Regions from separate parts of the Neobacillus sp. Soil_C_43 genome, predicted to be linked through region 2. Evidence: riboswitches for the same ligand, from Rfam matches in the RefSeq annotation. Region 2 holds a riboswitch; the other holds the start of a gene.
The links. A riboswitch is a leader RNA that binds a small molecule or an ion and turns the genes downstream of it on or off. The one in region 2 is predicted to bind S-adenosylmethionine.

Region 1 (5,806 bases), on a different contig from region 2:
AAATATTAATGAAAATACAGAGTACATACGACAGTCGGAATACACCTTTAAATTAGAGGAACGCAACCGCATTTCACAAGAGATTCACGATAAAATCGGTCACTCGATGACGGGGGCTCTTTTTCAAATGGAAGCAGCCAAACGCCTCATGGAGACTGATCGGCCAAAAGCAACGGAGCTCCTTCAAAACGCGATCAACATCTCGAAGGATGGGATTGAAAAAATCCGACTGACGTTAAAAAATTTAAAGCCGCCGACGGAGCAAGTAGGGATTAACCGGATGAAGCTCTTGCTCGATGATTTCAATTCTAAACAATCGATCAAGACGGTCCTTACCTATGAAGGAAACTTAGAACACATCACACCGATTCAATGGAAAATTATAAATGAGAATGTCACCGAGTCATTAACGAATGCCATGAAATATTCCTCGGCCACGCTTGTTTCAATCGATGTGAAAGTATTGAACAAAATCATAAGAGTAGAAGTGAAGGATAATGGAGTCGGAACAGAAACAATCAAGAAAGGGTTGGGAATCATCGGAATGGAAGAGCGGACGGCTTCATTGAACGGCACAATTATAGTGGACAGCAGCCACGGATTTTCCGTCACTACCCTGTTGCCAATTGCATCAACATGAAGTTTTTCGCTCATAACCATCTTGCCCATCCAGTCACCATGAACATCTCACGCACACAACATGAAGATTCTCATGTAAAAAGAATGAACGATTGCACTTATGCAAGTTCATTCTTTTTTTTATACTTGAACTATACAAACCGAGTAGGGGTGAAAGAATGAACGTGTTAGAAATTAAGAACTTAACAAAAAAATTTAGTGATTTTATCGCTGTCGATCATATGAGCTTATCCGTCGCGGAGGGAGAAATCTTTGGGTTCCTTGGAGCCAATGGCGCCGGGAAGAGTACGACCATTAATATGATTGCGGGCCTGTTGCGCAGCAATGAGGGAACAATCGCGATTCTTGGCAAGGATAGTGTCAAACACAGTCGTTTTGTCAAAATGAATATTGGGATGGTTCCGCAGGACCTCGCCATTTATGAGGACATGACGGCCTATGAAAATGTGAAATTCTTTGCCGGCTTGTACGGCTTACGCGGGGCGGAATTAAAGGAACGAGTGGAGGAAGCGCTTGAATTTGTCGGCCTTCAGGATAAGCATAAGAGCTATCCGAAAAGTTTTTCCGGAGGGATGAAACGACGGTTAAATATCGCATGTGCCATTGCTCATCGACCAAAGTTGATTATCATGGATGAGCCAACGGTGGGCATCGATCCGCAGTCGCGAAATTACATCCTCAATTCGGTTCGCAAGCTAAACGAAATGGGCTGTACGATTATTTACACGAGCCACTACATGGAAGAAGTGGAGGAAATCTGCACACAGATTGCCATCATCGATCATGGGAAAATCATTGCTGAAGGCACGAAGGAGCAGCTGAAATCAATCATCACCAATACAAAGGACTTGTGGGTGGAGGTCAAATCCTCGGAAAACGTGGACGTCGGGGCCATTAAAGAAATTAGTGGAGTTGAAGCCGTTTCTGTCGATGAAAATGTCATAAAGATCAACTCGGATACTGGAGTGAACAACTTAAATAAAATCATAGAGCATTTCATGAGCAATCATATCGAAATCCGTTCGTTAGAAGAAAAAGCACCAAACCTAGAGACCGTATTTTTAACCTTAACCGGCAGGAATTTAAGGGACCAATAAGGAGAGGAGGGGACTCCCATGAACATTATCAATATTGCTTGGAAGGGGATTAAATCTGACTTCCGAGACACAAGAACCTTGTTTTTCATGCTAGCTTTTCCGATTGTCTTAATGCTCGTCCTTGGCTCCGCCTTGTCGAATACATTTACGACGAGTCTTCCTGTGGATAATATCCATGTGTTCTATACAGATACGACAACGGGTGAGAATTTCCAGCACTTTATTGCTGAGGTGAAAAAATCAGAGGTCCATTTTAAGAAAGTCACCGATCAAGCAAAGGCGAGAAAGGAAGTTCAACAAAGTAAAGTGGATGGATATGTGGAAGTGTCAGAAAAGGGGATTCAGCTGTATCTCAATAATGGCAACAGTATTGAAGGAAGTATCCTTCAAGGCATGCTTTCTGCTTATGTCGATCAATACAATATCGCCTCTGAAATTATGAAGGTGGCGCCTGACAAGTTGGCTACTGCGTTTACTCCTGAAAAAAAGGCGAATTTTATTAAAGAAACCTCGCTGCAACCGGATAAGCAGCCTAGTTCGATGGACTATTATGCGCTTGTGATTACGACGATGATTATCCTGTACGGGGCGATGTCGGCCAGTTCGTTAATTGTGGAGGAACGAGTGAGAGGGACGGCGAACCGTCTGATTGCCTCTCCAATTAGAAAAAGTGAAATTTTTATCGGAAAAGTGCTCGGAAGTCTCGTGAGTAATAGCTTATGTGCCTTGCTAGTCGTTCAGATGAGCAAACTATTATTCCACGCGAATTGGGGGGATCACCTAGGGATGGTATACGTGGTCCTGCTGACAGAGATTATTTTTGCAGTGAGCTTGGGCATCGGTATCAGCTTCGTGTCCAAAACAAGTGCCGCTCCCAAAGTGATTATTATGCTATTTGTCCAGTTATCCTCCTTTTTTGGTGGAGCTTATTTTAGAATTGTGAATCCTGATGGTGTCTTCAAATTTATTACCGAGCTTTCCCCTCTCACCTGGATGAACTCGGGTTTAACGAAATTGATTTATGCGAATGACCTATCTGCAGCCGTCCCAGCGATCACGATTAATTTGTCTGGGTCACTCCTTTTTTTACTAGTGGCAGTAATCTCTTTACAAAGACGGGAGGGGCTATAAATGAAGGATGTCCTCTGGTTAATTCAAAACACATTAAGTAAGACGTTTCGCAATAAGAAAAACATTATCATGTATCTGTTTATGCCGTTAGTGGGGATTTTCATTGCGTTTATTGCCTATGGTGGGGAACAGAAAGCCCTTCTACATGTAGGCGTCGTCAATCAAGACAAGAGTGAGGTGACGGACGATACAATCCATTTTCTCAAGGGGTTAGAGAATGTGAAGGTTTCTGAGGTCGATGCGGAAAAGGTACAGGACCAGATTACATCCGGTAAACTGGACTGTGTCATCACCTTTGAAAAAGGCTTCTCGGAAAGCGTGTTGAACGGTACGCCAGCACATATCCAGCTTAGTTCCATCAAAGGGGCTGCCGTTACAGGCTTCGTGAAATCCTATTTATATCAATATATCAATAATATCGCGACGATTAGTCGGGCGGCCGATGGGAATCAACCGATGTTTGAGCAAATGTATAAGGACTATCAGCAATCCACCTTTACGCTCGCCACCCATTCATTAGAGGATTCATCGGAAAATAAGAATATGACCAATCAAACGATTGGTTTCCTGATCATGATCATGCTGATGTCAGCGGGGAATATGTCTGAGATCATTCTGTTGGAAAAAGAACAGCGAACCTATTTCCGCTTATTATCGACGCCAATTAATGCTAGAAAGTATCTATTATCCAATGTCATCGTCAACATGATTGTGATGACGATACAGGTATTAATTACGCTTACCATCATGAGAAATATGTTCCATATTGGCATCGGCATGTCCTTCTGGGAAGCGGCCTTCGTGATGTTACTATTTTCCTTGATTGCTGTAGGATTATCGCTTGTCATCATCTCTTTCGCAAACAACCGGAGTGCAGCAGGGGCATTGCAAAATTTAATTATCACACCAACCGTCATGCTGTCCGGCTGCTTCTGGCCAGTGGAAGTTATGCCTACATCCTTACAAAAAATAGCAGAGTTCCTGCCACAGCGCTGGACGTTAGATACATTAACCAAACTACAGGAAGGAAGCTCCTTGAGCAGCTTGTATTTACACTTCATCATCCTGTTCGCCTTTGCAGTAGCCTTTTTCTTACTAGCCGTCTATCGCTTTAGCAGAAACAACACGACACAGAACTTTATATAAAAATTTGGGGACAGTCCCCCGTTGCGCTAAAGCGCCGGGGGACTGTCCCCGAAATTTTTTTAGACGCCCTAAATAGTTGACTTGATAATAATGGAAACACTTACAATTTCAAAATAGTATTTTCTGATGATTGACAAAATAAAAATAGATTAGTAATATCGAAAATGTTAAAAAAAACTAATAATTCTTATCGAGAGTGACCGAGGGACTTGGCCCTATGACGTCCGGCAACCCCCTAATTGGGAAGGTGCCAATTCCAGCAGAATGACTTTCATTCTGAAAGATAAGCTTGAAATAATTGTTTGTATTTCGATGCTTCTTTCAGTTGAAAGGAGCATTTTTTGCGTGAAAAACTTACTGAATCGGACTCACTTTCTTGGGGAACGGCCATTAATTTAAAATATCGCTTATGAAAAAAGAGGTCATCATTATGATTGAAATACGGCAGTTAACAAAGGAATATAAAACAAAAAACGGCACGGTCAAGGGAGTCGATGACGTTTCTTTAACGGTTCAACGAGGCGAAATCTATGGCATCGTCGGCTACTCTGGCGCCGGAAAAAGCTCGTTGCTCCGCTGCATCAACTTATTGGAGCAACCGACTTCAGGCACTATTACCGTCGATGGGACGGACCTTACTTCCTTAAAAGGGGAGAAGCTCCGCCTAGCACGGCTAAAGATTGGTATGATTTTTCAACACTTTTACCTCATCAGCCAGAAGACGGTGTATGAGAACATTGCTTTTTCGCTGAAAGCGGCCAACTATCCGAAGAACCAAATCAGCACACGTGTCTTGGAATTACTTGAAACGGTGGGGCTTGCGGATAAGCGCGATGTGTATCCAGCCCAGCTGAGCGGAGGGCAAAAGCAACGGGTAGGGATTGCGCGTGCCTTGGCCAACAATCCAACGGTCCTCTTATGTGATGAGGCAACCTCCGCCCTTGATCCGACCACGACCAAGTCGATCTTGAATCTATTAAAAAAGATCAACAAGGAACTCAACATTACGATTATTCTTATCACGCATGAGATGAATGTAGTCAAAGAAATTTGCCACCGAATGGCCATTATGCAAAATGGGATGGTCATTGAAGAGGGAACGGTTTACGACATCTTCGCCAACCCTAAAGCGGAACTTACCAAAGAGTTTATTGATAGCGTGGTATCCTTTGACGTTCCGGAATCCATCCTCACTAGCTGTGAAGGGCCGATTATCAAGGTGCTGTTTAAAGGAAAAGTCGCCGGTGAGGGTGTCATTTCAGATATGCTGCAGAAATTCAGCGTAAAAGGGAACTTCCTACATGGTTCCATTGAATACATACAAGAACTGCCCTTGGGCATTTTCATTATGGAACTGAAAGGTGCGAAGGAGGAAGTGACCGCTGCCCTTCGATACATCGAGGACCGGGCAGCGCAAGTGGAGGTGTTACATAATGGGCTTTGATTTTCAGCATCTGGTGGAATTAATTCCAGATATCAATACGGCTTTTATGCAGACGATTTATATGATTGTGATTAGCTTAGCGATCGCCATTGTCATTGGCCTTCCAGTGGGAATCTTGTTATTTGTCACCGATAAAGGTTTGTTTTTACAAAATCGATTTATTCAAGTGATCATGGGATTCCTGGTTAACTTAATCCGGTCTATTCCCTTTATTATTTTGCTGGTTGCGTTAATTCCATTAACCAACTTCATTGTTGGTTCGACGATTGGACCGACAGCCGCAAGCGTGTCGTTATCGGTAGCAGCCATTCCGTTCTTTGCCCGTATCGTCGAATCAGCATTAAGGGAA
Region 2 (5,806 bases):
TACTGAACATGCAGCAAACCTATTTAGTTTAGCAGAACCAGGGTACATATACACCCGTATTCATAATCCTACTACAACCGTATTTGAAGAGAGAGTTGTTCTGCTAGAAGGCGGTGTGGGAGCGCTGGCCGTTGCTAGCGGTATGGCAGCAATTACCCTCGCCATTCTTAATGTGGCTGAGGCAGGAGATGAGATTGTTGCTGCTTCCAATCTCTATGGTGGAACGTATAATTTATTCGCAGTGACCCTTCCAAAGTACGGAATTAACGTTAAATTTGTCGATTCGGATAATCCAGAGAACTTCAGAGCAGTGATTACACCAAAAACAAAGGCAGTCTTTGCAGAAACAATTGGTAACCCAAGCTTACGTGTATTAGACATTGAAAAAGTGGCTGATATTGCACACGAGGCAGGTGTCCCATTAATTATCGACAACACCTTTGCGACACCATACTTATGCAGACCAATTGAGTACGGGGCAGACATTGTTGTTCACTCGGCAACAAAGTGGTTATTAGGTAATGGGACATCAACGGGCGGCATAATTGTTGATGGTGGGAAGTTTGACTGGAACTCTTCTAGATTCCCTGGCTTTACGACTCCGGATGCAAGCTACCATGATCTTGTCTATGCAGAAGCATTGGGCGCTGTAGCGTATATTGTAAAAGCGCGTGTACAGTTATTGCGTGATCTCGGTCCGGCACTGAGCCCGCAAAATTCATTCCAATTTACACTAGGCCTTGAAACCCTGCATGTTCGGATGAAAGAGCATGTAGCCAATACGAAAACGATTGTGGACTACTTATTAAACCATCCAGCAGTAGAATGGGTATCCTATCCGGGTCATCCATCACATCCGGACTATGAATTAGCGAAAAAATATTTACCTAAAGGTGCTGGCTCCATGGTTGTTTTTGGAATTAAAGGTGGGAAGGAAGCAGGAGCGAAGCTCATTGATTCTCTATCCTTATGGGCACATGTGGCTAATGTTGGCGATTCAAAAAGTCTAATCATTCACCCAGCTAGTACCACCCATCAGCAATTAGATGCAGAAGGTTTGAAGGCAGCAGGTGTATCGGAGGACTTAATCCGTCTCTCTATTGGGATTGAAAATGTCGAAGACTTAATTGATGATCTTGAATCTGCGATTGAGACAGCAACGGGATTGGCATCTGTCAAAGCAAATGCCTAAAATTTTCCTCATCCAATAAGTAAGAATTAATAGATTTTTTTATTGACACCCTTTTTTATCCATGATACGATAGCTTTCGTACTAAAATAACTACTTAAACTGATTAACGTGTTAATTGAATATAGAATGCTGTAAGCTCTTATCAAGAGAGGTGGAGGGATGTGCCCGATGAAGCCCGGCAACCGTCAATGTTACATTGAAATGGTGCCAATTCACACAAAGCGTTTGCTTTGGGAGATGGGAGAAAGGTCTATTTTACTAATGCCTTTCTGCCCGTGCAGAAAGGCTTTTTATTTTTCTAAAATAGAATCTTTTCAGGGGTACAGTCAAATTCTATAGGTATGTCAGGTTATAGTAGATACTTTCTGAATTTTAGGTAAATAGGATAGAAGCGGGTGATTCAAATGATTTCAATAAAAAGCGTCCGTAAGATTTTTCCTTCCAAACAAGGCCAGCTAAAAGCGGTCGATGACGTGAATTTAGAAATTCAAGAGGGGGAAATTTTCGGAGTCATCGGATATAGTGGTGCCGGAAAAAGTACGCTAATTCGAATGCTTAATGGGTTGGAGCTACCAACCGATGGATCAGTCACAGTGGCTGGTCGTGTCATTTCAAAAATTAAGGGCAGTGAGCTTCGTAAAGCACGTCAAGAAATCAGTATGATCTTTCAACATTTCAACTTACTTTGGTCAAGAACAGTAAGTGAAAATATTGCTTTTCCACTGGAAATTGCAGGTATAAAGGGACAGGAAAGACAGAAAAGAGTCAATGAGCTCATCAAACTCGTCGGGCTTGAGGGACGTGAAAACGCCTATCCCTCTCAATTGAGTGGGGGACAAAAGCAGCGGGTAGGGATTGCGAGAGCCCTTGCTAATAATCCAAAGGTTTTACTTTGTGATGAAGCAACTTCAGCACTGGACCCTCAGACAACCGATTCCATTTTGGATTTATTAGTCGATATCAATAAGCGACTAGGTCTGACCATTGTGTTGATTACACATGAAATGCATGTTATTCGAAAAATTTGCCACCGGGTTGCTGTGATGGAAAGCGGCCGTGTAGTTGAGCTTGGTTCCGTTTTGGATGTGTTCCGTAATCCGCAGCAGCAAATCACGAAACGATTTGTTCAACAGGTGACAGAGCCTGAAGAAACAAAAGAAACAGCGGAACATTTGCTGGCACGGTATCATTCTGGTCAGGTCGTTCAATTGACTTTCATTGGCGAGTCAGCTGAGCAGCCGCTCATCACTAATTTAATTAGACACCATGAGGTTACAGTAAATATCCTGCAGGGGAAAATTTCGCAAACACAAAGTGGTTCATATGGAACTCTCTTTATTCATCTTGATGGTGACGAAAAAGAAGTGAACAAAGCCATAGACTTTATTCGTTCCCAGCAGGTTGGTTTGGAGGTGGTAACAAATGAATAATAGTGGAAAATATTTTGAAAATGTCGATTGGCTCATGATGTGGGACGCAACGAAAGACACCGTTTATATGACAGCTATTTCGGTTCTCGTTACCTTTATCTTGGGGACAATCTTAGGTTTACTTCTTTTCCTAACAACGAAAGGGAATCTGTGGGAGAATAAACCGATTAATACGATTATTAGTGGAATCGTTAATATTTTTCGTTCCATTCCGTTCATCATTTTAATTGTATTATTAATCCCGTTCACCACCTTCTTATTAGGAACGATGATCGGAGAAGATGCGGCCTTGCCGGCACTGATTATTGGGGCAGCCCCTTTTTATGCAAGGATGGTGGAGATTGGTCTTCGAGAGATTAATAAAGGAGTCATTGAAGCTGCTAAATCAATGGGAGCAACAACAAGCACGATCATTTGGAAGGTACTACTACCAGAATCCATGCCAGCTCTCATTTCCGGTATTACCGTTACAGCTATTGCTCTTGTGGGTTACACAGCAATGGCAGGAGCGATTGGTGCAGGTGGGTTAGGAAACCTTGCCTACAACTATGGTTTCCAACGAAATCAAAATGACGTCACATTTGTCGCTACCGTCATTATTTTAATTATTGTGTTTATCATTCAGTTAATTGGTGATCTCATCACTTCAAAATTAGATAAAAGATAAAAATAAAAGGAGAGTTCAACATGAAAAAATGGTTATCCGTTTTACTAGCTTTAACATTAGCCCTAGCTCTTGCAGCTTGCGGTAAATCAGAAGAAAAATCTGAGGGTACTTCAGAAAAGGGTGGCACTACTAAATTAGTAGTTGGAGCTTCAACTGTGCCGCACGCTGAAATTTTAGAACAAGCAAAACCGCTATTAAAAGAAAAAGGAATCGACCTAGAAATCACAACTTTCACTGACTATGTTTTACCAAACAAAGCATTGGCTTCAAAAGAATTAGATGCAAACTACTTCCAGCACATCCCTTACTTAGAATCTCAAAATAAAGAATTTAACTACGGATTTGTTAACGCTGGCGGCATTCACATCGAGCCAATCGGTGTCTATTCTAAAAAATATAAAAAGTTAAGTGACCTTCCAAAGGGTGCTCACTTAATCATGAGTAACTCTGTAGCTGACCATGGCCGTCTACTTTCTTTACTAGAAGCACAAGGCTTAATTAAGTTAAAAGAAGGCATTGATAAAACAAAAGCAGAATTAAAAGACGTAGTAGAAAATCCAAAGAACCTAAAATTTGATGCGAACTATGAAGCGAAGCTTTTACCACAGATTTTCAATAATGGTGAAGGTGATGCAGTATTGATCAACTCTAACTACGCAATTGATGCAGGATTAAACCCAGTGAAGGATTCTATTGCAATTGAAGACAAAGAATCACCATATGTAAACGTCATTGCCGTTCGTAAAGGTGATGAAAATAAAGAGGCAATCAAAGCTCTAGTAGAAGTACTTCATTCAAAAGAAATCCAAGACTTCATCCTTGAAAAATACAAAGGTGCAGTTGTACCTGTTTCTGAATAAAAAACGATTCTCTTATAAATATGAAGAAAATAGTAAAAGTCAGTGAGCTATTCACTGGCTTTTGCTATTTCTGAAGTCATACATGAAACGTTAGGATTGGGTAAAAATAGAAGAGATATTACACCCAAATTCACTTGGCAAAAGTTAAAAAAATAAGGTATGATTTTAACCGAGTGTATTTTTACATAATTGGATATAAGAATTTTTTATCAGAAAATTCTTTAAAAATCACTTCCTATTCTCAATTAGCAATTACTTAATGAAAATAGAGGTACTGTTTTTACTGTTTAGGAGTTGCTAATACATTTCATTTGTTATAAGATTGTAATGAGAATAAAATGAGAATAGAGTTATAGACCTAACACGGTCTGCAAGATACAACACTTTCTTTTCGGAGGTATAGATATGGCTGGATCAACTTTAACGATCAAAGATTTACATGTAGGAATTGATGGGAAAGAAATTTTAAAAGGTGTTAACCTTGAAGTAAAAGGTGGAGAAATCCACGCAATTATGGGTCCTAACGGAACTGGTAAATCCACTTTATCATCTGCAATCATGGGTCACCCTAAATATGAAGTAACTAGTGGTAACATTACTTTAGATGGACAAAATGTTCTTGAAATGGAAGTAGATGAGCGCGCTCGTGCAGGTCTATTCCTAGCAATGCAATATCCAAGTGAAATCAACGGCGTAACCAATGCCGATTTTTTACGTTCAGCATTAAATAGCCGCCTAGGTGAAGGTAATGAAATTTCTTTAATGAAATTCATCCGTAAGATGGATAAGCAAATGGAATTCCTTGAAATGGACCTTGATATGGCGCAACGCTACTTAAATGAAGGTTTCTCTGGTGGAGAGAAAAAGCGTAATGAAATCTTACAATTAATGATGTTAGAACCAAAAATTGCGATCCTGGATGAAATTGACTCCGGTCTAGATATTGACGCATTAAAAGTTGTGTCAAAAGGAATCAATGAAATGCGCGGCGAAGAATTCGGATGCCTAGTTATTACTCACTATCAACGTCTTTTAGACTATATCACTCCTGACTATGTGCACGTTATGATGCAGGGCCGTATTGTGAAATCAGGCGGGCCAGAGTTAGCACAACGCTTAGAAGCAGAAGGATATGACTGGATCAAGCAAGAGCTTGGAATTGAAGATGAAACAGTTGGGCAAGAAGCGTAAGAGAGTGTTAGGAGGATTACAATGACAACAGAAACAAAATTACCATTTGATAAGGGTTTTGTAAGCTCCTTTTCGAAAGAAATGAACGAGCCTGCTTGGTTTGAAGAGTTCCGACTCAAAGCATTAGAGAGTTTTGAACAACTGCCAATGCCAAAACCTGATAAAACAAAAATAGATAAATGGAATTTCACTCAATTCAATCAACATACTGTTAAAAGTGCTGCTTATTCTTCTATTGATGAATTACCGGAGGAAGTAAAAGCTTTAGTTGATTTGGAAGCAGCTGATAAGAATCTATATATTCAACGTAATCAAACCCCTGCTTTTTTATCTTTATCAGAAGAACTAAAAAGTAAGGGTGTTATCTTTACAGACATTTTCACAGCAGCTAGAGAGCATGGCGAGCTTTTGAAAAAGTACTATATGACACAAGCAATTAATGCTGACGAACACCGTCTTACTGCCC

Region 1: linked by a shared signal. The riboswitch ahead of AC3A54_RS16525 (methionine ABC transporter ATP-binding protein) and the one ahead of AC3A54_RS15020 (methionine ABC transporter ATP-binding protein) in region 2 are both predicted to bind S-adenosylmethionine.

Annotation. Positions count from the first base shown of each region.
Region 1 covers NZ_JBDGJV010000012.1:139,265-145,070, reverse strand. Annotated here, with positions in the region: gene AC3A54_RS16545 (sensor histidine kinase) at 1-640, shown strand, start outside; gene AC3A54_RS16540 (ABC transporter ATP-binding protein) at 798-1,736, shown strand; gene AC3A54_RS16535 (ABC transporter permease) at 1,755-2,867, shown strand; gene AC3A54_RS16530 (ABC transporter permease) at 2,868-4,013, shown strand; SAM riboswitch class I at 4,198-4,303, shown strand; gene AC3A54_RS16525 (methionine ABC transporter ATP-binding protein) at 4,444-5,457, shown strand; gene AC3A54_RS16520 (methionine ABC transporter permease) at 5,447-5,806, shown strand, end outside.
Region 2 covers NZ_JBDGJV010000010.1:170,765-176,570, reverse strand. Annotated here, with positions in the region: gene AC3A54_RS15025 (O-acetylhomoserine aminocarboxypropyltransferase/cysteine synthase family protein) at 1-1,192, shown strand, start outside; SAM riboswitch class I at 1,329-1,436, shown strand; gene AC3A54_RS15020 (methionine ABC transporter ATP-binding protein) at 1,597-2,622, shown strand; gene AC3A54_RS15015 (methionine ABC transporter permease) at 2,615-3,289, shown strand; gene AC3A54_RS15010 (MetQ/NlpA family ABC transporter substrate-binding protein) at 3,310-4,149, shown strand; gene sufC (Fe-S cluster assembly ATPase SufC) at 4,555-5,340, shown strand; gene sufD (Fe-S cluster assembly protein SufD) at 5,362-5,806, shown strand, end outside.